One region of the Kitasatospora sp. NPDC085464 genome, then DNA from elsewhere that is predicted to be linked to it. Evidence: riboswitches for the same ligand, from Rfam matches in the RefSeq annotation. Region 1 holds a riboswitch; each other region holds the start of a gene.

Region 1 (5,530 bases):
CAGCAGCAGCGAGTTGCGCAGGCCGGTCTCGGCGATCCGGGCGCGCAGCGCGGTCCAGCGGTCGGCCCACTGCTGGGCGGCCGTCGGGAAGTGGTCGATGTGCAGCTCGCCGCGGGCGGCGCGGGTCTCGCCGTACGCCTCGTGGCGGCCCAGCTGCTCGGCCAGGTCGGCGGAGCGCTCGTACGCGGTGAGCATGATGCGCTCGGCGATGAGCGTGGACAGCCGCGCGGCCTGCGCGGAGTCGAAGTCGATCCGCAGCTTGAAGAAGACGTCCTGGAGGCCCATCACGCCGAGGCCGACCGGGCGCCAGCGGGAGTTGGACGTCCCGGCCTCGGTGGTCGGGTAGAAGTTGATGTCCACCACGCGGTCGAGGAAGGTGACGGCGGTGCGGACGGTGGCGTCGAGGCGCTCCCAGTCCATCGCGCCGAGCAGGTCGTCCGCGGAGGCGCCGACGGCCACGTGCGCACCGAGGTTGACCGAACCCAGGTTGCAGACGGCGGTCTCGGAGTCGTCCGTGACCTCCAGGATCTCGGTGCACAGGTTGGAGGAGTGCACCGTGCGGCCCGGCAGCGCGGTCTGGTTGGCGGCGCGGTTGGAGGCGTCCTTGAAGGTCATCCAGCCGTTGCCGGTCTGCGCCAGGGTGCGCATCATGCGGGCGTAGAGGGTCTGCGCCGGGATGGTGCGGACGGCCTTGCCGGCCTGCTCGGCCTTGCGGTAGGCCTCGTCGAACTCCTCGCCCCACAGGTCGACGAGCTCGGGCACGTCGGCCGGGGAGAACAGCGACCAGTCCGCGTTGGCGTTGACCCGGCGCATGAACTCGTCCGGGATCCAGTGCGCCAGGTTGAGGTTGTGGGTGCGGCGGGCTTCCTCGCCGGTGTTGTCGCGGAGCTCCAGGAACTCCTCGATGTCGGCGTGCCAGGTCTCCAGGTAGACGCACGCGGCGCCCTTGCGGCGGCCGCCCTGGTTGACGGCGGCGACCGAGGAGTCGAGGGTGCGCAGGAACGGCACGATGCCGTTGGACTTGCCGTTGGTGCCGCGGATCAGGCTGCCGCGCGAGCGGATGCGCGAGTAGGACAGGCCGATGCCGCCGGCGTGCTTGGACAGGCGGGCGATCTGCGCGTAGCGGTTGTAGATCGAGTCCAGGTTGTCCAGCGGGGAGTCGAGCAGGTAGCAGCTCGACATCTGCGGGTGGCGGGTGCCGGAGTTGAAGAGCGTCGGCGAGGAGGTGAGGTACTCCAGGCGGCTCATCAGGCCGTACAGCTCGGCCACCTCGCGCACCGACTGCTCGTTGTCGCCGACCGCCAGGCCACAGGCGACGCGGAGCAGGAAGTGCTGCGGGGTCTCGACCACCTTGCGGGTGATCGGGTGGCGCAGCAGGTAGCGGGACTGCACGGTGCGCAGGCCGAAGTACTCGAAGCGGTCGTCGCCCGCGGCGTCGATCAGGGCGTCCAGCGCGGCGGCGTGCTTGGCGACGAAGTCCGCGGTGGTGTCGCCGATCAGGCCCTCGGCGTGGCCGACGGCGATCGAGGCGGAGAAGGACGTGGCGCCCTGGCTGTTCGCCTCGTCGACGATCTCCAGCGCGAGCAGGCGGGCGGCGAGCTTCGAGTACTGCGGGTCCTCGGCGATCATCGACGCGGCGGCGTCCACGGCCAGCCCGCGCAGCTCGGCGAAGTCCGAGCCGGCGTGGCGGCCGCGCAGCGCAGCGGCGGCGACATGGCCGGGGTCGACCTCGGGGAGGTCGACACTGCGGTCGGTGAGCAGCCGCAGCAGGGCGCCGCCGGGGTCGGAGACCTTCGGGTCGATGAAGGCGGTACCGGAGCCCTGGGCGGGCAGGGTGGCTGAGGCAGCGGTGGTCAAGGCGCTCTCTCCTGGCGGCGATCGGCGGCGGTGATCGGAGCCTCGGGCCGGTCGGGGCAGGGGAGCACGGCACGAACGCAAACGGCGTCGCGCGACGGTGTCTCCCCGGCCCGCCCGCGAGGCCCGGAGGGGTGGTGCTTGGTGCTGGCGCGGCCTCTGCGGGAGGGCCGTGGCGCACGCCGCCGGCAGGTACTCGGACTCGCGGGGACAGCTGCTCCAGCCGCCCGCACACCGCTGCGGGGCAGTCCCGGATTCGCACCGGGTTCCCCTGCATCGACAGCAGAAGCGAGCATACATGTAGTGCCGCTGCTCTGCGGCGGCACCATATGTTGTGCCTGTCGTGTCGCCCGCGTGGGCGGGCCCGCCGGCCGGTCAGTGCTTGAGATAGACCTTGTACGTGCTCGAATCGCCGGTCGGCGAAGTGAATTGCGCCACCAGTCGGTACTGCCCGCCGGCCGCCAGCGCGGCGCTCAGGGCGCGGTCGGTGGCGCGCGGCGCGGTGCTGTCGAGGACGACCATCGTGTACCAGCCGTCGCGGATCGCGGCGACGCTCCCGTCGTCCCCGTGGTGCTGCACGCCGGCCGCGTCGCGGTACTCCGTGCCGGTGCGCGCGGAGACCCACTGCTCGGGCTTGCTGACCGCGCCGAGGTAGTACTCGGCGAGTCCGTCGACCTCGGTGAGGTAGCGCCCCTGGGGCACCGCGTGGGACCGCAGGACGGCCAGCAGGCGGCCGGAGTCGGGTCCGTTCTGGTACCGCAGGGCGGACTGTTCCAGGCCGAGGGCGAGCAGCGCGACCCACACCAGGATGCCGAGCTGGGGGTGGCGGAAGTGGGCGCCGACCAGCCGGGTCAGGCCTACCCCGGCGAGCGGGGCGGCCAGCAGCATGCCGTAGGCGAGGTGGCGGAACAGCGCCCCGGAGGTGCCGGTCCACACGTGCGCGGCCGGGACGAGCAGGGCGGTGGCGGTCAGCACGGTGCCGAGCAGGGCGCGGTGGCCGCGCGAGGTGGGAACGGCCTCCTTCTCGGGCGCGTCGTGCTCGTTCATCTGTTCGCGGCGCGCGTACGCGATCGTGCCGGCCACCGCGAGGACGGTGAACAGGCCGCTCCACTGGACGGTGGAGAGCAGGACGGCGCGGGCCGAGCCGGGGGCGTTGCCGTGTGAGGGCGACCACCCGGCGAGCTCGCCCAGCGTGCCGTACGGCAGCAGCAGGACGACGGTGCCGGCGGCCAGCAGCAGGGCGCGCAGGGCGGCCGGGCCGAACCGGCGGTGCGGACGGGCGGTGGCCAGCGCGAGGCCGACCAGGGCGGGCACGGCGAAAGCCGCGGAGTACGCGACGGCGCAGGCGAGCGCCGCCGCCGGGGCGGCGGTCAGGATCAGCGCCGGATGTCGCCGTGAGGTGAACACCGTGGCCCAGGCCGCGAGGGCGACCAGCAGCACGGCGAGGGACTCGGGGGCGGCGTAGAAGCCGACCACGACGGTGGACTGCAGGACGGCGTAGACGGCTATCGCGCAGATCGCGACCCGCTCGTTGAACAGCCTCCGGGTCAGCGAGTACAGCAGCACGGTGGTGGCCAGCGCGAAGCCGAGGCTGAGCAGCCGGGTGCCCCAGATGCCGTTGGCGTCGGCGGCCGCGCCCGCCAGCGGCGGGTAGAGCCAGGGCGAGCCGTTGATCCGGTCGACCAGGTCGGTGGCGACCGGGGTGCCGTGCATCAGGTGGGCGAGCTGCCGACGGCCGGCGACCATCGCGGCGGCCTCGTCGGGGTGCGCGGCGGCGAGCAGGCGCAGCGAGAGCGCGGCCTGGACGGCCAGGACGGCGCCGAGCAGGCCGCGGGCGATCCAGCGGCGGCGCGGGCTGGTGCCCGGGTCCCAGCCGATCGCGGGGACCTGCGGGATCGTGTACGGGGCCAGCTCGATGCCGTCGGGGTTGGCCACGGCGGTCGCGGTCGCCGCGGTGGCCGGTGCTGCGGTCGGCGCGGCGGTGTCCGTGCGGGGCCCGGGGACGGTCGGCTCCGACCCCGCGGCCCGGCGACGGGCGGCGCGGCCGGTCGCGGTGCCGGCGGGCGCGGTGCGCTCGGGCGTGGCGCGCTCGGGCGTGGGCCCGTCGGGCGCGGTGCCGCCCTGCCGGCTGCCGTCGGGCGCGCTGCCGTCGGGCGCGGGCCCGTCGGGCACGGCGCCGCCGGGCGGTGCGTCGCCCTTCGGCGCGCGGCGGCGCGGGATGGGGGCGAACGGGTTGAAGTCGGAGTCAGTGCTCATCGGGGGTTCCGGATGTCGAAGCCGTAGCGGGGGTCGGACACGCGCTGCTTGAAGGCGGCGAGGGTGTCCGGGACCGCCTCGACCCGCCAGTCCGCCCGCTTGACGATGTTGAACCAGACGAAGCCGACGATGTCGTCGTGCGCCTCCAGCCCGGAGAACAGCTGGTCGATGTCGGCGCGTTGGCGCTTGCCCTGCTCGGAGGCGGTCTCGCTGATGAAGAAGGGCTTCTTGGAGAAGGTGCGGATCTCGGCCATGGTCGGCCCGTACAGGGTCTCGAAGGTCTTCGGCCCGCTCTTGGTGAAGTAGCCGGTCATACCGGCCCAGTCGACGTAGGTGTCGCCGGGGTAGTACGGCGCCAGGCGGGTGTTGGGCGCGGGGTCGGTGATGTTGGGGCTCCACACCCAGATCACGTTGGTCGCGCCGGCCTGGTCGAAGATGTCGTGGACGTGGCGCCAGGCGGCGACGAAGTCCGCCGGGCTGGAGGCCTGGCGGCCCCACGGGTACCAGTCGCCGTTCATCTCGTGGGCGATGCTGACGGCGATCGGCAGGTTGAGCTTGGCGACGGCCTTGGCGACGCCGCGCACGTAGTCGTCGGTGTCCCCGGCCGCGATCGAGGCGAGCGAGTGGTCGTACGGCTCCCAGGCCATGTAGGGCAGCGCCCCGGCCTCGTAGATCCGCCGCACGCCGGCGGTGTCGAAGCCGCCCTTCCAGTGGGCGTAGTACTCCAGGACGTTGGGCTGCTTGCCGATCGTGGCGCTGTAGGGGCCCAGCGCGTCCATCGAGGCGGGGACGTCGGGCAGGGCGGCGCCGAGGTACTTGAGGCCGGGCTTGAGCAGCGGCGTGACGTCGTACGGGACGCCGGCCGGCAGGGCCTTGGGATTGGCGGCCCCGGTGGGGGCGGAGGCGGCACCGGGCGCGGCCGCGGTGCCGCCGGCCGCCTGGCCCGGGGCGGTGGTGGCGGCCGGGGCGGGCGGGGCGAAGCCCTTCTGCATCGCGAAGCCCGGGTCCTCCGGGCCGCAGGCGGTGAGGAGCAGCAGGCCGGCCGTCAGCACCGGGAGCGCCAGCCGGCGACGGAGCCGACCGGCCCCTCGGGGGTGTGCGGTCATGGCGATCACACTGCTTCCGTGGGGCGCGGCTGGACGAGGACCCGGCCCACGATGGTGGCGTAGAACAGGCCGGAGGCGAGGACGAGGGCGAAGTTCAGCGGGCCCATGGTGAGCATCCGCCAGATGCTCAGGAACACCCAGAGCAGGGCCGTTCCGCCGCCCCAGGCGATGACGGCGATCCAGAAGCGGCGGGTCTTGTTCTTCTTGGCGCCGCTGGAGCCGGTCGGCTGCCAGGCCATCCGGTTGCGGCGCACGATGTCCCAGATGGCGAAGACGTGCGCCCAGCCGTACATCATACGGGCGGCCCAGGCCTC
Region 2 (5,530 bases), on a different contig from region 1:
CGCACGCTGCCGTGGGCGGAGACGCCGACGCCGCCACCCATGACGATGCCGTCCATCACGGCCACGTAGGGCTTGGAGTAGCGGGCGATCCGGGCGTTGAGGCGGTACTCGTCGCGCCAGAACTCCTCGACCGCGCCCGGGTCCCCGCCGGTGGCGGCACGGTGGATGGCGACGATGTCGCCGCCGGCGCAGAACGCGCGGTCCCCGGCCCCCGTGATGACGACGGACTCGACCCGGTCGTCCTGCTCCCAGGTGTCCAGGGCCTCCGCGATGCGCAGCACCATGGTGTGGGTGAGGGCGTTCAGGGCCGCCGGCCGGTTGAGGACGATGAGTCCGGTCCGGCCCTCGCGCTGGAGGATGACCTCGTCGAGGTCGTGGCCGGCCATCACGCGGCTCCGGTCAGGCTGCGGGCGACGATGACGCGCATGATCTCGTTGGTTCCTTCCAGGATCTGGTGCACCCGCAGGTCGCGGACGATCTTCTCGATGCCGTACTCGGCCAGGTAGCCGTAGCCGCCGTGCAGCTGGAGGGCCTGGTTCGCGACGTCGAAGCCGGTGTCGGTGGCGTAGCGCTTGGCCATCGCGCACAGCTGCGGCGCCCGGGGATCGCCCCGGTCCAGCGCGCCGGCCGCCCGCCACACCAGCGCCCGGGCCGCCTCCAACTCCGTTGCCATGTCGGCCAGTCGGAACTGCAGAGCCTGGGCGTGCAGCAGCCGGGCGCCGAACGCCGCACGGTCCGCCAGGTAGCGGGTGGCGCGCTCCAGCGCCTCCTGCGCGCCGCCGAGCGAGCAGGCCGCGATGCCGAGCCGGCCGCCGTTCAGCCCGCTCATGGCGATCCGGAAGCCCTCGCCCTCGGCGCCGAGCAGACGGTCGGCGGGCAGCCGGACACCGTCCAGCACGACCTGCCGGGTGGGCTGGGCGTTCCAGCCCATCTTCCGCTCGTTCGGCCCGAACGAGACGCCGGGGTCGTCCCGCTCGACGACGAACGCGGAGACCCCGTCGGCTCCCGGTCCACCGGTGCGGGCCATCACCACGTAGATCCGGGAGTCGCCTGCCCCGGAGATGAACTGCTTGACGCCGTCCAGCACCCAGTGGTCGCCGTCCCGGACGGCCCGGGTGGCGATCGCCGCCGCGTCGGAGCCGGCGCCGGGCTCGGTCAGGCAGTAGCTGCCCAGGTGCTCGGCGGTGCAGAGGCCGGGCAGCCAGCGGGAGCGCTGCGCGGTGCTGCCGTAGCGGTCGATCATCCAGCCGACCATGTTGTGGATGGACAGGTAGGCGGCGATCGACGGGCAGCCGGTCGCCAGCGCCTCGAAGGCCACCACCCCCTCCAGGCGGGAGAGTTCGGAACCGCCGGCGTCCTCGCGCACGTAGACGCCGGCCAGACCGACGTCCGCTGCCTTGCGTAGCACGTCCACGGGGAAGTGCTTGGTCCGGTCCCACTCGACGGCGTTCGGTGCCAGGTACTCGTCGGCGAAGGCCCGGGTCGTCTCCGCGATGGCGCGCTGGTCCTCGGTGAGATCGTGCACGGCGCTCATCCCATCGTCGGCATGGTGAAGCTCGCGCCTTCCTTGACCCCGGAGGGCCAGCGCGAGGTGACGGTGCGGGTGCGGGTGTAGAAGCGGATCGAGTCCGGGCCGTGCTGGTTGAGGTCGCCGAAGCCGGAGCGCTTCCAGCCGCCGAAGGTGTGGTAGGCGATCGGCACCGGGATGGGCACGTTGACGCCGACCATGCCGGTGTTCACCCGGCGGGCGAAGTCCCGCGCCGTGTCGCCGTCCCGGGTGTAGATGGCCACGCCGTTGCCGAACTCGTGCTCGCTGGGCAGGCGCAGCGCCTCCTCGTAGTCGGCGGCGCGGACGACGGTGAGCACCGGGCCGAAGATCTCCTCGCGGTGGATCCGCATCTCCGGGGTGACCCGGTCGAACAGCGAGGCGCCGAGGAAGTAGCCGTCCTCGTGCCCCTCCAGGCGGAAGTCCCTTCCGTCGACGACGAGTTCGGCGCCCTCCTCGACCCCGAGGTCCAGGTAGCCGCGGACCCGCTCCAGGGCGTCGCGGCCCACCAGCGGGCCGAAGTCCGCCGCCGGGTCGTCCGAGCGGCCGACCTTGAGCGCGGCGATCCGCTCGACCAGCTTCGCCACCAGGGCGTCCGCGGTCTCCTCGCCGACCGGGACGGCGACGGAGATGGCCATGCAGCGCTCGCCGGCCGAGCCGTAGCCGGCGCCGATCAGCGCGTCGGCGGCCTGGTCGAGGTCCGCGTCCGGCATCACGATCATGTGGTTCTTGGCGCTGCCGAAGCACTGCGCGCGCTTGCCGTGCGCAGCGGCGGTCGCGTAGACGTACTGGGCGATCGGGGTCGAGCCGACGAAGCCCAGCGCCTCGACCCGCGGGTCCTCCAGCAGGGTGTCCACGGCCTCCTTGCCGCCGTTGACCACGTTGAACACGCCCGGCGGCAGCCCGGCCTCCAGGAACAGCTCGGCCAGCCGCAGCGGCACCGACGGGTCACGCTCGGAGGGCTTGAGGACGAAGGAGTTGCCGCAGGCCAGCGCGGGCGCGGCCTTCCACAGCGGGATCATCGCGGGGAAGTTGAACGGCGTGATGCCCGCGACGACGCCGAGCGGCTGGCGCATCGAGTAGACGTCGATGCCGGTGCCGGCGTTGTCGCTGAACTCGCCCTTCAGCAGGTGCGGGATCCCGGCGGCGAACTCCACGACCTCCAGGCCGCGTTGGAGGTCGCCGTGGGCGTCGGCGACGGTCTTGCCGTGCTCGGCGGACAGCAGCCGGGCCAGCTCCTCCTTCTCCTGCTCGACGAGCTGCAGGAAGCGCAGCAGGACGCGGGCCCGGCGCTGCGGGTTCCAGGCCGCCCACGCGGGCTGGGCCTGCGCGGCGTCGGCGATCACCGCCTCGACCTCGGCGCGGTCGGCGAGCGGCACCCGGGCCTGCACCCGGCCGGTGTTGGGGTCGTACACGTCGCCGAAGCGACCGGACGTCCCGGGTGTGCGCTTCCCGGCGACGAAGTGGGTCAGTTCACGGACCATCGGTTCCTTCTCTCAACGGGTCGGGAGAGGAGGAATGGAGGCCGCCGCCGGACGGCGGGGCGCACGGTCGTGCGCCGCCCCGGCTGCGGTGGTTGACGGACCGTCAGGGCAGGTGGGCCCCGACGGCCATCGGCACGGGACCACCAGGAGCAGCGGAACGGGAGCAGCCCGGAGTCATGCGTGTCGTCTCCATCCTCGTGGAAAACACGGATCACCCGCGGCCGGTATCCTGACTCCCGGATCACCGCACGCCCTCAGGCCTTCCCGGCTGGCTGCCAGTGGCCGTCTCCTGCGAGGGCGGACTCCCCGGTCACAGTGGCGGGACCGTGCCGGACTCACACCGGCTTCCCTGACACCGCGGACCTGCCGTCGACCATATAGTTGGACGTCCTAGTAAGTCCAGAGGTCCGGGTGCGCGCCGCGTCATCGGGGTCCCACGCACCGGGCGCCGGGCCGATGGCGCGATCGGCCCGCTCGACCCGGGGGCCACCCCGCAGCCGGGCGCGGCCCCCGGTCGGCGAGCCTCCGGCCCCCGGCTCCCGGGATGGGAGGCGAGGGTGGCTACCTCACGCCGCGCGCCGTTGGAACTGCTGGTTCGCGCCCGTACCGCAGGGCCACTGGATGAGGCGGCGACGGCGGCCCGGGACTCGTTGTAGTCGGTGCCGCGGCCCGGGCCGGGATTCCCAGCGCGTCCTCCCCAGCCGTGGACAGAGCCGTGCCGCGCGCGGCCTCGGACGCCCGGCCGCCCCCGCGCCGGCCGAGGCAGCGGGTGGGCCCCGGACAGCGGGGCCGTGCCCACCGCGCACCTCCCCCGCGCCGACACCGGCGGTACGGCGGCCAACCGGTACATTCCTACCGGCTCACCTGCGAGTTTCCGGATCGGGTGGGTGGTCACCGTCACCTGCGAGGAGCAAGACCCTGAGTACGTCATCCGCGGAAGCGCTGTCCGTCGGCCTGCTGGTGCTGGTACTCGTCTGCGCGGTGGTACGGCCGTGGGGCTGGCCGGAGGCGGTGGTCGCGGTCCCGGCGGCCGGGCTGGCGATCGCCACGGGCGCGATCTCCTGGGACCACGCGGTGGCCGAGGCGCAGCGGCTCGGGCCGGTGATCGGGTTCCTGGCAGCCGTGCTGGTGCTGGCTCAACTGTGCGACGACGAGGGCCTGTTCCGTGCCTGCGGGGCGTGGATGGCCCGGACGTCGGCCGGGAGTCCGCGGCGGCTCCTGGTGCAGGTGTTCGTGGTCGCCTCGGTGGTCACGGCGGTGCTCAGCCTGGACGCCACCGTGGTGCTGCTGACGCCGGTGGTGTTCGTCACCGCGGCCCGGCTCGGCGCGCGCCCCAAACCGCACCTGTACGCCTGTACCCACCTGTCGAACACCGCCTCGCTGCTGCTGCCGGTCTCCAACCTCACCAACCTGCTGGCCTTCGCCGCCAGCGGGCTGAGCTTCACCCGGTTCGCCGCACTGATGGCGCTGCCGTGGCTGGCGGCCATCGCCGTCGAGTACGTGGTGCTGCGCCGGTTCTTCGCCGCCGATCTCGACGCGGGCGCCCCGGCCGCGGGCGAGGCGGAGGCGCCGGAGATGCCGCTGTTCGCGCTGGTCACCGTCGCCTGCACGCTCGCCGGATTCGTCCTGACCTCGATCGTCGGCGTCGATCCGGCCTGGGCGGCGCTGGCCGGCGCGCTGGTGCTCGCCGTCCGGGCCCTGGTCCGGCGGCGCTCCACCCCGGTGGCGATCGTGCGCTCGGCCGCCGTACCGTTCCTGGCCTTCGTCCTGGCGCTCGGCATCGTGGTCCGGGCCGTGGTCGACAACGGGCTGGCCTCCGCGCTCGGGCACCTCGTGCCCGACGGCACCTCGCTGCCCGCGCTGCTGGGCACCGCGGCGCTGGCGGCGGTGCTCGCGAACGTCATCAACAACCTGCCCGCCACCCTCGTCCTGCTCCCGCTGGCCGTGCCGTCCGGCGCCGGGGCGGTGCTGGCGGTGCTGCTCGGGGTCAACATCGGCCCCAACCTCACCTACGCCGGCTCGCTGGCCACGCTGCTGTGGCGGCGCATCGTGCGCGAGCACGAAACCGAGGTCGGCCTGGGCGAGTTCACCCGGCTCGGACTGCTCGTCGTGCCCGCTGCCCTGGTGACGGCCGTGGTGGCACTGTGGGGGTCCCTGCACATCATCGGAGGCTGACCGCGTGACCGTCGTCGTCTGGATCACCGAAGGCACCTGGCCCGCCTGCGTGGACGCCGCCCGCGCCCACGCACCCCGGGAGGCGGAGATCGTCCTGCTCCACGTCAGCGGCCAGGAGGTCCCCGGCGTCGCGCACGGCGCGTTCGCCGGGCTGCTCGGTCGCGGCCACCGCGAGCGCGACCCCGGCACCCGGGTGGAGACCCTGGCGGCGGCCTCCGCCCGGGAACTCCTCGACGCCGCCGCCGAGCGGCTCGGACGGCCCTGCGCCCGGGTGGAGCGGACCGGACGGGTCGAGCGCGAGGTCGTCGCGGCCACCGAGGGCGCG
Region 3 (5,530 bases), on a different contig from region 1:
GCGCTCACCCAGGGCAGCGACATCGACATGACCGGCGCCGCCATGGCCTCGCTGTGCGCGGCGGGCGTCCCCAACACCGACCCGGCGATCGTGGTGGCCAAGAACTTCCTCAAGGGCAAGCTGGCCTCCTCCGGGGCCTTCAGCGCCATGTTCGGAGTGAACACCGACTCCAACGGCTGGGCCGTGTCCGGCCTCAACGCCTGCGGCATCAACCCCCAGGGCACCGACTTCACCAGCGGCACCGGCAAGACCCCGCTCGACTTCCTCATCGCCCAGCAGTTCAAGCCCGGCGGCGGCTTCAAGTACCTGCCCACCGACACCTCCCCGTCCCCCTACGCCTCCGTCGACGGCCTGCGCGCCGTGGCCGGGGCCGGGTTCACCGCCACCCCGCCCGCCCCGGTCACCGTCGGCGAGCCGACCTGGGCCGCCACCACCGGCTTCACGGCCGGTACCGCCGCCAGGCTCGCCCTGGTCGTCGACGACGGCACCGGGGCGCTCAAGGCCTGCACCGTCACGCTCACCCCGACCGGCGGCACCGCGACCCTCGGCGACGTCCTCGACGCGGCGGGCACTGCCACCCCGGCCGGCTGCGTCACCGCCGTCACGCCGTCCACCGGCGGCGGCACCGTCACGGCGATCAACGGCACCGCCAACAGCGGTTCGTCCACCTGGAAGGTCAGCCTGGACGGCGCCACCGCCGTGGCCGCCACCCGGGCCACCACCGTCCACCTCGGCGACACCGTCTCGCTGCGCTACGGCAGCTGACCGCTCCGACTCCGCAGGGGAGTCGAGCACGGATCATCCTCCCCTCGGCAGGGCAGAACCACGACGGCCCGACGGATCCCGCCGCCGGACCACGGAACAGGGGGAAGTGGTACCGATGGGTGTTTCCAGGTGGGTGGCAGGCGGCTACGTGGCCTCGGTCGGCGTACTGGCCGCCATTGGCGGGCTGACGGGGAACGGGCGCTACTACCTCGCGTCGATCGTCCTCACCCTGCCCGTCGGGCTCGCCGCGTTCGCGGGCGTCTACCTCGCCCGGGGGCTGCTGACGGGCGTCGGTGAGCTGTTCACCACGACACGACTGCCGAACGGCGATGATCCCGGGTGGCTGACCACGTCGGGCATCGTGGCCAACACACTGCTGTTCACCGCTGCCGGCGTCATCACCGTGGTGCTGGCCGAGCACTTCGTCCGCCGCCGGAGGACGGCTCGCGGAAGGTGATCCCCGCGTAGGCGGTGCCCCGGCCCTTCCGCGGAAGGGCCGGGGCACCGGTGTGTCGTCGTACGTCAGGGGGCGGTGATGCCGGGCTGGGCGCCGGCGCCGAAGGACCAGCCCTCGACGTCGCCGGGCGCCGGGTTGTAGCTGCCCGCGCCGAGGTTGCTGTACGACCAGGGGCCGCCGTGCTGGGCGTGCCAGTACGACCAGTAGGCGCTGCCGGTGGGGTTGGTGCAGGTCGTCGGCAGGCTGTTGATCCTGCAGACGAAGCCGGGGAAGCGCGGGTGGAAGCCGTACGTGAATCCGGCGCCGGTCAGCGCGGCCAGGCCGCTGGCCGGGTCCCCGGGGGCGCAGCCGGTCTCGATGCCGCCGCCGACGGCCGTGAAGTCGACCACGACGGTGACGCCGGTGGTGCCGCTGCAGGCCGCCGCGTGGGCCTGCGGGGCCTGGGCGGCGGAGACGCCGAGCAGGCCGGCGGTGAGGGCCGCCGCGGCCGCGATCGACCCGAGCGTACGTCGGGCCGGGCGGGCCAGGGTGAGGGTGTCGGTCATCGGTGAACTCCTCGCGGTATCAGAGCCGTTCAGTGGGCGGCCGGGGCCGGGCAGGCCAGGGTGGGGGCGTCGGGGCGCGCGCCGGCCGCGGACAGGGTGGCCAGCGGCGCACCGCCCAGGCCGAGGACGGCCTGCGCAGTCGCCCGGGCGCCGTTGCCCGCGTTGAAGCCGGTCGCGTCGTAGGCGACGGCGCCGCGCACCGCCGGGTCGGCCGAGCAGCCCTGCTGGAGCTTGACCAGCCGGCTCCAGCCCTTGAGGCCGGCGCCGAAGCGCCCGCCGGAGAGCAGCGCCTGGGTGGCCAGACCGGTGGTGTTGGCGTTGGAGGCGGTCGCCCCGGCCGCCGCGAAGCCGCCGTCGGCGTTCTGGTGGGTGGTGAGCCAGGTGAGGCCGGCGTTCGCCTTGGCGGTGCGGCCGGTGGCGGCGAGCGCCTGGACGGCGAGGGCGGTGGCGTCCGGGTCGCTGGTGCAGGTGGTCTGGCCGAAGGCGACGGGGAACCCGCCATCCGCGCACTGGCTGTTCGCGAGGTAGTCCACGGCCGCCGTCGGGGCGTCACCGGGGGTGCGGTGCAGGGCGATCAGGGCCAGTGACTGGCCGAAGGCGTTACTGTAGTCGCCCCACTGGGAGCGGTCGGAGAAGCGGCCCTCGGGGGTCTGGAGCGAGCGCAGCCGGGCGGGCAGGTCGACGCCGCCGAAGCTCGCCGAGTTCGCGTCGCGGACCTCGGCGGCGAGCAGCAGCTTGGCGGTCGCGCCCGCGTACGCCTCGGTGGTGCCGTCGCCGAGGTAGCCGGAGATGATCTCGGGCTTCGCCAGCCAGGCGGTGGCCCGGGCGGCGGCCTCGTCGGAGCTGTGCGAGGCGGCGAAGGCCAGCACGGCGTCGATGGTCAGCCCCTGGTCGGGGTAGGCCGTGCCGTTGAAGACGCTCTCGAAGTGGTCACCGCCGACGAGCTGGCGGGCCAGCCAGCCGGCCGCCGCACCGTCGGGGCGGACCGTCCGGGAGGAGGTGGTGTCGGCGTGGGCGGCGGTGGCCGCAGGGAGCGCGGTGGCGAGGGCCAGGGCGGGTATCGCGAGCAGACCGAGGGTGCGGCGGAGCGTGGGCATGGGTGCCTTTCCGGGCCTGGACGCAGGGGCCCGGAGGGCGTCGGCGTATGCCGGAGCAGCCCTCGGAGCTCCGGCCCGCAGACCACGACGGGAGGAGGGGACGACACACCTCCGCCGACGGGTACTCGGGCTCGCCGCCGACGTGGCGTCGGCGGCCTACCGTTGCGGGCCAGCGCCGGATTCGAACCGGACTTCCCCCGTGGGCGGAGTCACAACGTGACGGCTCATCATGGCGAAACGGAAAAGATCGGGTCAAGGGATCGTGCGTCACGTCACGGTGACGCGGGTGGATTCCTGGACGCGCGCCGGTCCGCCGGTCGGGGAACGGCCGGTCGGAGGGCAGAATGCCTCCCATGCGGCACATCTTCGTCATCGGCATCGGCGCGGGCGACCCCGACCACCTCACCCTGCAGGCCGTCAAGGCGCTCGCCCGCACGGACGTCTTCTTCATCCTCGACAAGAGCGAGGAACGGCAGGACCTGATCCGGCTGCGTCGACGGATCCTCGCCGAGCACGGCCGGGCCGGGCACCGCGTGGTCGAGGCGCCGGACGCGGAGCGGGACCGCAGCACCCCCGCGTACGCGGCCGCCGTCGACGACTGGCGCGTCCGCCGCGCCGACCTGGTCGAACGGCTCCTCGCCGAGCACCTCGGCGAGGACGAGACGGGGGCGTTCCTGGTCTGGGGCGACCCGAGCCTGTACGACAGCGTCATCGCCGTCGTGGACGACGTCCTGGCCCGCGGCACCGTCGTGTTCGACTCCGAGGTGGTCCCGGGCATCAGCAGCGTCTCGGCGCTCGCCGCCCGCCACCGCACCACACTGACCCGGGTCGGCCGCCCGGTGCAGATCACCACCGGCCGCCGTCTGGCCGAGGGTTTCCCCGAGGGCGTGGACGACGTGGTGGTGATGCTGGACGGCCGGGCCGCCTTCACGGAGATCGACCCCGAGGGGCTGGAGATCCGGTACGGCGCCTACCTCGGCACCCCCGACGAGATCCTCGTCGCCGGCCCGCTCGCCGAGGCCGCCCCGAGGATCCGCGAGCTGCGCGAGCAGGCCCGCGAGCGCAAGGGCTGGATCATGGACACCTACCTGCTCCGGCGGGCCGGGAGCTGACCGGCGGTGAGCCGCCCCGTGGAGGGGCGGCGCACCGGGCCGGGCGTCAGCGGGTTGCCGAACTCAGCGGTTGCCGGACGTCAGCGGTTGCCGAACGTCGGCGGGCGCTTCTCGGCGAAGGCCGCCATGCCCTCCTTCTGGTCCGCCGTGGCGAAGGTGGCGTGGAAGAGCCGGCGCTCGAAGCGGACGCCCTCGGCGAGGGTGGTCTCGTACGAGCGGTTGACGCTCTCCTTGAGCATGACCGCGGCCGGGGTGGACATCGCCGCGATGGTCTCGGCGGTGGCCAGGGCCTCCGTCTGCAGCTGGTCGGCGGGGACGATCCGGGAGACCAGGCCGGCCCGTTCGGCCTCCTCGGCGCCCATCATCCGGCCGGTCAGGCACAGCTCCATCGCCTTGGCCTTGCCGACGGCCAGGGTGAGCCGCTGCGAGCCGCCGATGCCGGGGATCACACCGAGCTTGATCTCCGGCTGGCCGAACTTGGCGGTGTCCGCGGCCAGCAGGACGTCGCACATCATCGCCAGCTCGCAGCCGCCGCCCAGCGCGTACCCGGCCACCGCCGCGACGACCGGCTTGCGCAGCGCGGCGAAGCGGTCCCAGGCGGCGAACCAGTCGCCGAGGTAGGCGTCGACGAACTCCAGGGACTGCATCTCCTTGATGTCGGCGCCGGCCGCGAAGGCCTTCTCCGAGCCGGTGACCACCAGACAGCCGATCTCGCGGTCCCGGTCGAACTCCGTGGCCGCGGCGACGACTTCGGTCATCAGCCGGGTGTTGAGCGCGTTGAGCGCCTTCGGGCGGTCGAGCGTGATCAGCCCCACCCGGCCCCTGCGCTCGACCAGGATCGTCTCGAACGTCATGCGGTGTCCTTCCGGAGGGTGGTGATGATGGCGGAGAAGTCCAGCCCGGCGCCCGCCCCTTCGGCGAACGCGGCGTACAACTCCGATGCCCTGCCGCCCAGTTCGGCCGGTACGTCGCAGGCGGCGGCCGCGGCGGCCGCGAGTCCGAGGTCCTTGGCCATCAGGGCGGCGGCGAATCCGCCGGCGTAGTCGCGGTTGGCGGGGCTGCCCGGGACCGGGCCGGGCACGGGACAGTTGGAGGTGAGCGCCCAGCACTGTCCGGAGGCGGTGGAGGCCACCTCGAACAGGGCCTGATGGCTGAGCCCGAGGCTCTCCCCGAGCACGAAGGCCTCGCTGACCGCGATCATCGAGACGCCGAGGATCATGTTGTTGCAGATCTTCGCGGCCTGCCCGGCACCGGAGGAACCGCAGTGCACGACCCTGCGGCCCATCGCGGCCAGCAGCGGCTCCGCCTCGGCGAAGTCGGCCTCGTCGGCGCCGACCATGAAGGTGAGGCTCGCGGCCTCGGCACCGGGCACACCACCGGAGACCGGTGCGTCGACGGCCCGGTGCCCGGCCGTGCGGGCCAGGTCGGCGGCGACCCGGGCGTCCCCGACGGCGATGGTGGAGCAGTCGATGAACAGCGCGCCGGTGGCCGCCTCGGTCAACTCGCCGTAGGAGTCGAGGACATGGCGTCCGGTCGGCAGCATGGTCAGCACCA
Region 4 (5,530 bases), on a different contig from region 1:
GCCGGGGTGGAGACGGTGTTCTTCATCCTCGTCCTGGCCGGCCGGGTCTTCGGCCCCGGCTTCGGCTTCACCCTCGGCTGCACCTCCCTGTTCGCCTCCGCCCTGCTCACCGGCGGCGTCGGCCCCTGGATGCCCTACCAGATGTTCGGCTGCGCCTTCGTCGGCATGCTCGCCGGCCTGCTGCCCGGTACCCGGCGGCGCCGTGTGGAGGTGCCGATGCTGGCCGTGTACGGCGCCTTCTCCGGCTACCTGTTCGGCTTCCTGCTCAACCTGTCCTTCTGGCCGTTCTCCACCGACCCGAACAGCTCGATCGCCTACCTGCCGGGCCTCCCGTTCACCGAACAGTGGCACCGCTACCTCCTGTTCGACCTCGCCACCTCGCTCGGCTGGGACACCGGCCGCGCCGTCACCACCTTCACCGCCGTCCTCGTCGTCGGGCCGGCCGTCCTCACCGTCTTCCGCCGCGCCGCCCGCCGCGCCAACTTCGAGCCCACCGTGCGCTTCGAGGCTCCGCGCGGTGCGGACGCCGCGGTGGGAACGCAGGCCGTCGCCCGGCCCGTCGGGGCGGAGAACTCCTGAACCGGAAGGCCACCATCGTGCCCAAACCCGCGAAACCCCGGACGATCACGCTGAACGGGGTCGACGTCGTCGTCCTGACCCCGGAACAGCACGCCGGCCTGGCATCCGCACGCCGCCAGCTGGGCGGGGCTCAGGCGCAGGTCGCCCGGATGAAGCTCGACCTCCACCGGAAGAGCCAACTGCTGGGCGAGGCCGAACGGATACTGGCGAGCATCCCCGCCGACGGGATCGGGCACCTGGACTGTCAGCTGGATCCAGGACGCACCCTGCCCCAACTGATCGCGGACATCCGCGCCGCCCTGCCGCGCACGCCCGACGCCCAGGCGCGTCCCTGACCGTCGCTGGGTGTACGGAACCGGGTGAGGCCCCGGGCCGGCGGCCGTGCGCCGCGGCCATGGCCGGTGCCCCGGGGTGCACCCGTGCGCCTCCGCGGGCGGCGCCGGGTCTCACCATGCGGACACGTTGCGTGAATTCCGCGTGGGTTCGGGTTCCTTGCCCCTAAGCTGGCCGGGCAGCTGGTTCGCCCTGTCCGCCAGGCGGGGCGTCGTAAGAGGGAACCCGGTGACGCCGTTTGATCGGCCAGTCCGGGACTGCCCCGCAGCGGTGAGTGGGAACGACCGCCGTCATACGCACTGGGCCCGGGACGGGTCTGGGAAGCGACGGCCAGTAGGAGTCCGCCCTCGACAGGGTGGGCGTGCCCGCGAGTCCGAAGACCTGCCACTGCCCGCCCGCGGAGGATCCGCGCGCGGCAATCCGGTGACCTCGTGGGCGGGTCGGCGACCATACCAGGCAGATCAGGCCCGTACGTCGGTGCGGCCGCTGCCCGGTCCGTCATCCCTTCGCGCCCCTGCGGTCTCCGGATCCCTGAGGAGACAGACTCGCGAAGGAGAGTCCCTTGACCACGAAGTCCGCAGCCGCGGCAACCCTCGCCACCGCGTACGGCTACCCCCGCCAGGGGCGGGGCCGGGAGCTGAAGAAGGCGATCGAGGGCTACTGGAAGGGCGCGGTCACCGCCGAGACGCTGCTGGCGACGGCCGCCGACCTGCGCCGCGGGAACTGGCAGCAGCTCGCCGATTCCGGCATCGGGGAAGTCCCGACCGGTGACTTCTCGCTCTACGACCACGTGCTGGACACCACCGTCGCGGTCGGCGCGATCCCCGTCCGCCACCGGGCCGCGGTCGAGGCCGACCCGCTGGACGGCTACTTCGCCATGGCGCGCGGCACCCAGGACGTCGCGCCACTGGAGATGACCAAGTGGTTCGACACCAACTACCACTACCTGGTCCCGGAGTTGGGCCCCGACACGGCCTTCGCGGCGAACCCGGCCAAGTCGGTGGGCGAGCTGACCGAGGCCCTCACGCTCGGTCACACCGCCCGGCCGGTGCTGGTCGGGCCGGTCACCTACCTGCTGCTCGCCAAGCCCGCGCCCGGTGTCGCCGAGGACTTCCAGCCGCTGACCCTGCTGGACCGGCTGCTGCCGGTCTACGCCGAGCTGCTCGCGGCCCTGAAGGCCGCCGGCGCCGAATGGGTCCAGCTGGACGAGCCCGCCCTCGTCCAGGACCGCACCCCCGCCGAGCTCAACGCCGCCGCCCGCGCCTACCGCGACCTCGGCGCCCTCACCGACCGGCCCAAGCTCCTGGTCGCAAGCTACTTCGACCGCCTCGGCGACGCCCTGCCCGTCCTGGCGAAGGCCCCGGTCGAGGGCCTGGCACTGGACTTCACCGGACCGGCCGCGGCCAACCTCGCCGACCTCGCCGCCGTCGGCGGGCTGCCCGGCAAGCGACTGGTCGCCGGGGTGATCGACGGACGCAACATCTGGATCAACGACCTGGAGAAGTCGCTCGCCACCCTGGCGACCCTGCTCGGCCTCACCGACCGGGTCGACGTCGCGCCCTCCTGCTCACTGCTGCACGTGCCGATCGACGCCACGCTCGAACGCGACATCGACCCGCAGATCGCCCGCTGGCTCGCGTTCGCCAAACAGAAGACCGCCGAGGCCGCGCTGCTCGCCCGCGGCCTGCGCGAGGGCACCGGCGCGATCACCGCCGAACTCGCCGCCAACCGCGCCGACCTCGCCTCCCGCGCCACCTCACCGATCACCCGCGCCCCCGCCGTCCGCACCCGCGCCGCCGCCGTCACCGCGGACGACGCCCGCCGCGCCCAGCCCTACCCCGTACGGGCCCAGGCCCAGCGCGCCCGGCTCAGGCTGCCGCTGCTGCCGACCACCACCATCGGCTCCTTCCCGCAGACCACCGAACTGCGCGTCGCCCGGGCCGACCTGACGGCGGGCCGGGTCGACGCGGCCGCCTACCGGGAGCGGATGGAGGCCGAGGTCCGCGACGTCATCGCCTACCAGGAGAAGGCCGGACTGGACGTCCTGGTGCACGGCGAGCCCGAGCGCAACGACATGGTCCAGTACTTCGCCGAACAGCTCACCGGCTACCTGGCCACCCGGCACGGCTGGGTCCAGTCGTACGGCACCCGCTACGTCCGCCCGCCGGTCCTCGCCGGGGACATCTCCCGCCCGCACCCGATGACGGTGGACTGGTTCGGCTACGCGCAGGGCCTGACGGACCGCCCGGTCAAGGGCATGCTGACCGGCCCGGTCACCATGCTGGCCTGGTCCTTCGTCCGCGACGACCAGCCGCTCGCCGACACCGCCCGCCAGGTCGCCCTCGCCCTGCGCGACGAGGTCACCGACCTGGAGGCCGCCGGCGCCGCCGTCGTCCAGGTCGACGAGCCGGCCCTGCGCGAGACCCTCCCGCTGCGCGCCGCCGACCGCCCGGCCTACCTGGACTGGGCCACCGAGGCGTTCCGGCTGGCCACGTCGGGCGTCCGCGCGGACACCCAGGTCCACACCCACATGTGCTACGCCGAGTTCGGCGCGATCATGAAGGCGATCGACGACCTCGACGCGGACGTCATCTCCCTGGAGGCGACCCGCTCGCACATGGAGGTCGCCGGGGAGCTGGCCGAGGCCGGATACCCGCGCGAGGTCGGCCCGGGCGTCTGGGACATCCACTCCCCGCGCGTCCCGAGCACCGAGGAAGCGGTCTCGCTGCTCCGGGCCGGCCTCGCCGCCATCCCGGCCGAACGCCTCTGGGTCAACCCGGACTGCGGCCTGAAGACCCGCGGCTGGCCGGAGACCCGTGCCTCCCTGGACAGCCTGGTCGCCGCCGCCCGCCGCCTGCGTGAGGAACTCGCCGACTGACCGTCCCCCCGAAGGGAGCCGTCGGCCGAGCGGCCGGCGGCTCGCGGCCCCGGCGGACCTTCCGTCGGGGCCGCCCGGTGCGCACTCCCGTGCGCCCGGGGGCCGGTCAGCGGGCGCCGGTGACGCTGCCGTCCTCGGCTGCGGCTCGCGGCCTGTGGGCGACGAAGGTCAACCGTCCCCCCACCCCGATGGTCAGGTTCTCGAAGCCCAGCGTCTGCAACCGCGTCAGGAAGGACGACGGCTCCACCGGGTTGTACGTGTCGCCCTCGTGGAAGTGGTGCAGCCCGTCGCCGGCCAGGCTGTCCGAGCCCACCAGCACCCCGCCCGGGCGCAGCACGCGCAGGACCTCGGCGAGCAGCCTGTCCTGCAGGGCCCGGGTGGGGACGTGGTGCAGCATCGTGAAGCAGGCCACCGAGTCGAAGGCGGCGTCGGCGAAGGGCAACGCGGTGGCGTCGCCGTGCCGGACCTCGACGTTGGTGCCGGCGAAGCGGGCCGCCAGCGCCTCGGCGGCGGGCTGTTCGTACTCGACGGCGACGAGCCGCTCGACGCGGTGCCGCAGCCAGTCGGTGGCGGCGCCCGGACCGGGGCCGATCTCCAGCATCACCGTGCCCAACTCGGCTCCGGCCGTCACCGTGGGCAACACCGTGGTCTGCAACGTCCGGGCCCATTCGGGGCTGGTGCACACTCGTGCGTGGTTGAGGTTCATGTCCAAGAGGCTAGGAAGGGCGCGGGTGGGCCACCAGCGCGTACGCTTCCAGATCATGTCGTCAAACGGACAACCCCGTCCCGGTCCGCCGGGCACCGTGGCCGAGGCGGCCGGCGCGATCGTGGTGCGCTCCTACGACCTCGCGCCGGGCAGTCGGTTCGGCACCCACTGGCACGACACCCACCAGGTGGTCTGGGCCCGCAACGGCGTGCTGACCGTGTCGACCGAGGACGGTGAGTGGATCCTGCCGCCGACCCGGGCACTGTGGATCCCGGCCGGCACCGCGCACCAGACCGCCGCGCTGGCCGGCACCGCCATGCGCAGCCTGAACATCACCCGGGGCCCCGGGCTGCCCGGCTGGTCGGTGCCGCAGCCGGTGGCGGTGGACCAGCTGGTCGCCGGCCTGATCGACCACCTGGCCCGGCCCGCTCTCGACCCGCCGCGCCGGCTCCGGGCCCAGGCCGTCCTGATCGACAACCTGGCCCCGGTCCCCGCCCGTTCGATCGAGGTGCTGATGCCCGTCGATCCCAGGGCCCTCGACGTCGCCCGCGCCCTGGTCGCCGACCCGGCGGACCCACGGACCCTCGCCCAGTGGGGGCACCACGTCGGCGCCGGCGCACGGACCCTGGCCCGTGCCTTCGCCGCCGACACCGGCATCACCTTCGCCCGCTGGCGCACCGCCGTCCGGCTGCGCGCGGCCCTCGGCCACCTCGCCCACGGGGAGCCCGTCAGCAGGGTCGCCGGCCGGGTGGGCTACGCGACGCCCAGCGCCTTCGTGGCCGCCTTCGTCCGGGAGACCGGCCTCACCCCCGGCAGCTACTTCCGCGGCGGCCCGGCGGCGGACTGAGGGACCCGGGTCGGGACGGTACGGAGCCCCGGAGCAGTGCGCGGTCGGCGCGAACTCCGGGGCCGCGAACGGGCGGCCGTGCCCGGGTCAGGCCGGCCGGTGGACGTGGAACCCCCGCCCGCTCTTGCGGCCGAGCAGGCCGGCCTCGACCATCCGGGAGAGCAGCGGCGGCGGCGCGTACAGCGGC

Evidence for each region. Region 1 has a riboswitch for cobalamin ahead of ACIGG8_RS00630 (ribonucleoside-diphosphate reductase subunit alpha). Riboswitches for the same ligand answer to the same signal wherever they lie in the genome.
Region 2: linked by a shared signal. The riboswitch ahead of ACIGG8_RS08510 (CoA-acylating methylmalonate-semialdehyde dehydrogenase) and the one ahead of ACIGG8_RS00630 (ribonucleoside-diphosphate reductase subunit alpha) in region 1 are both predicted to bind cobalamin.
Region 3: linked by a shared signal. The riboswitch ahead of ACIGG8_RS08540 (prenyltransferase/squalene oxidase repeat-containing protein) and the one ahead of ACIGG8_RS00630 (ribonucleoside-diphosphate reductase subunit alpha) in region 1 are both predicted to bind cobalamin.
Region 4: linked by a shared signal. The riboswitch ahead of metE (5-methyltetrahydropteroyltriglutamate--homocysteine S-methyltransferase) and the one ahead of ACIGG8_RS00630 (ribonucleoside-diphosphate reductase subunit alpha) in region 1 are both predicted to bind cobalamin.

Annotation. Positions count from the first base shown of each region.
Region 1 is NZ_JBITTM010000001.1:143,097-148,626, reverse strand. Features, by position in the region: gene ACIGG8_RS00630 (ribonucleoside-diphosphate reductase subunit alpha) at 1-1,833, opposite strand, end outside; cobalamin riboswitch at 2,024-2,167, opposite strand; gene ACIGG8_RS00625 (glycosyltransferase family 39 protein) at 2,230-4,110, opposite strand; gene ACIGG8_RS00620 (glycoside hydrolase family 26 protein) at 4,107-5,216, opposite strand; gene ACIGG8_RS00615 (glycosyltransferase family 2 protein) at 5,222-5,530, opposite strand, start outside.
Region 2 is NZ_JBITTM010000007.1:202,471-208,000, reverse strand. Features, by position in the region: gene ACIGG8_RS08520 (enoyl-CoA hydratase/isomerase family protein) at 1-386, opposite strand, end outside; gene ACIGG8_RS08515 (acyl-CoA dehydrogenase family protein) at 386-1,534, opposite strand; gene ACIGG8_RS08510 (CoA-acylating methylmalonate-semialdehyde dehydrogenase) at 1,531-3,030, opposite strand; cobalamin riboswitch at 3,232-3,423, opposite strand; gene ACIGG8_RS08505 (SLC13 family permease) at 3,949-5,205, shown strand; gene ACIGG8_RS08500 (universal stress protein) at 5,210-5,530, shown strand, end outside.
Region 3 is NZ_JBITTM010000007.1:208,869-214,398, reverse strand. Features, by position in the region: gene ACIGG8_RS08555 (hypothetical protein) at 1-765, shown strand, start outside; gene ACIGG8_RS08550 (hypothetical protein) at 881-1,222, shown strand; gene ACIGG8_RS08545 (flagellar hook-length control protein FliK) at 1,288-1,767, opposite strand; gene ACIGG8_RS08540 (prenyltransferase/squalene oxidase repeat-containing protein) at 1,797-2,864, opposite strand; cobalamin riboswitch at 2,963-3,103, opposite strand; gene cobF (precorrin-6A synthase (deacetylating)) at 3,218-3,976, shown strand; gene ACIGG8_RS08530 (enoyl-CoA hydratase) at 4,057-4,830, opposite strand; gene mmsB (3-hydroxyisobutyrate dehydrogenase) at 4,827-5,530, opposite strand, start outside.
Region 4 is NZ_JBITTM010000007.1:222,872-228,401, forward strand. Features, by position in the region: gene ACIGG8_RS08580 (ECF transporter S component) at 1-579, shown strand, start outside; gene ACIGG8_RS08585 (hypothetical protein) at 597-914, shown strand; cobalamin riboswitch at 1,096-1,299, shown strand; gene metE (5-methyltetrahydropteroyltriglutamate--homocysteine S-methyltransferase) at 1,475-3,790, shown strand; gene ACIGG8_RS08595 (class I SAM-dependent methyltransferase) at 3,897-4,496, opposite strand; gene ACIGG8_RS08600 (AraC family transcriptional regulator) at 4,552-5,343, shown strand; gene ACIGG8_RS08605 (3-hydroxybutyryl-CoA dehydrogenase) at 5,431-5,530, opposite strand, start outside.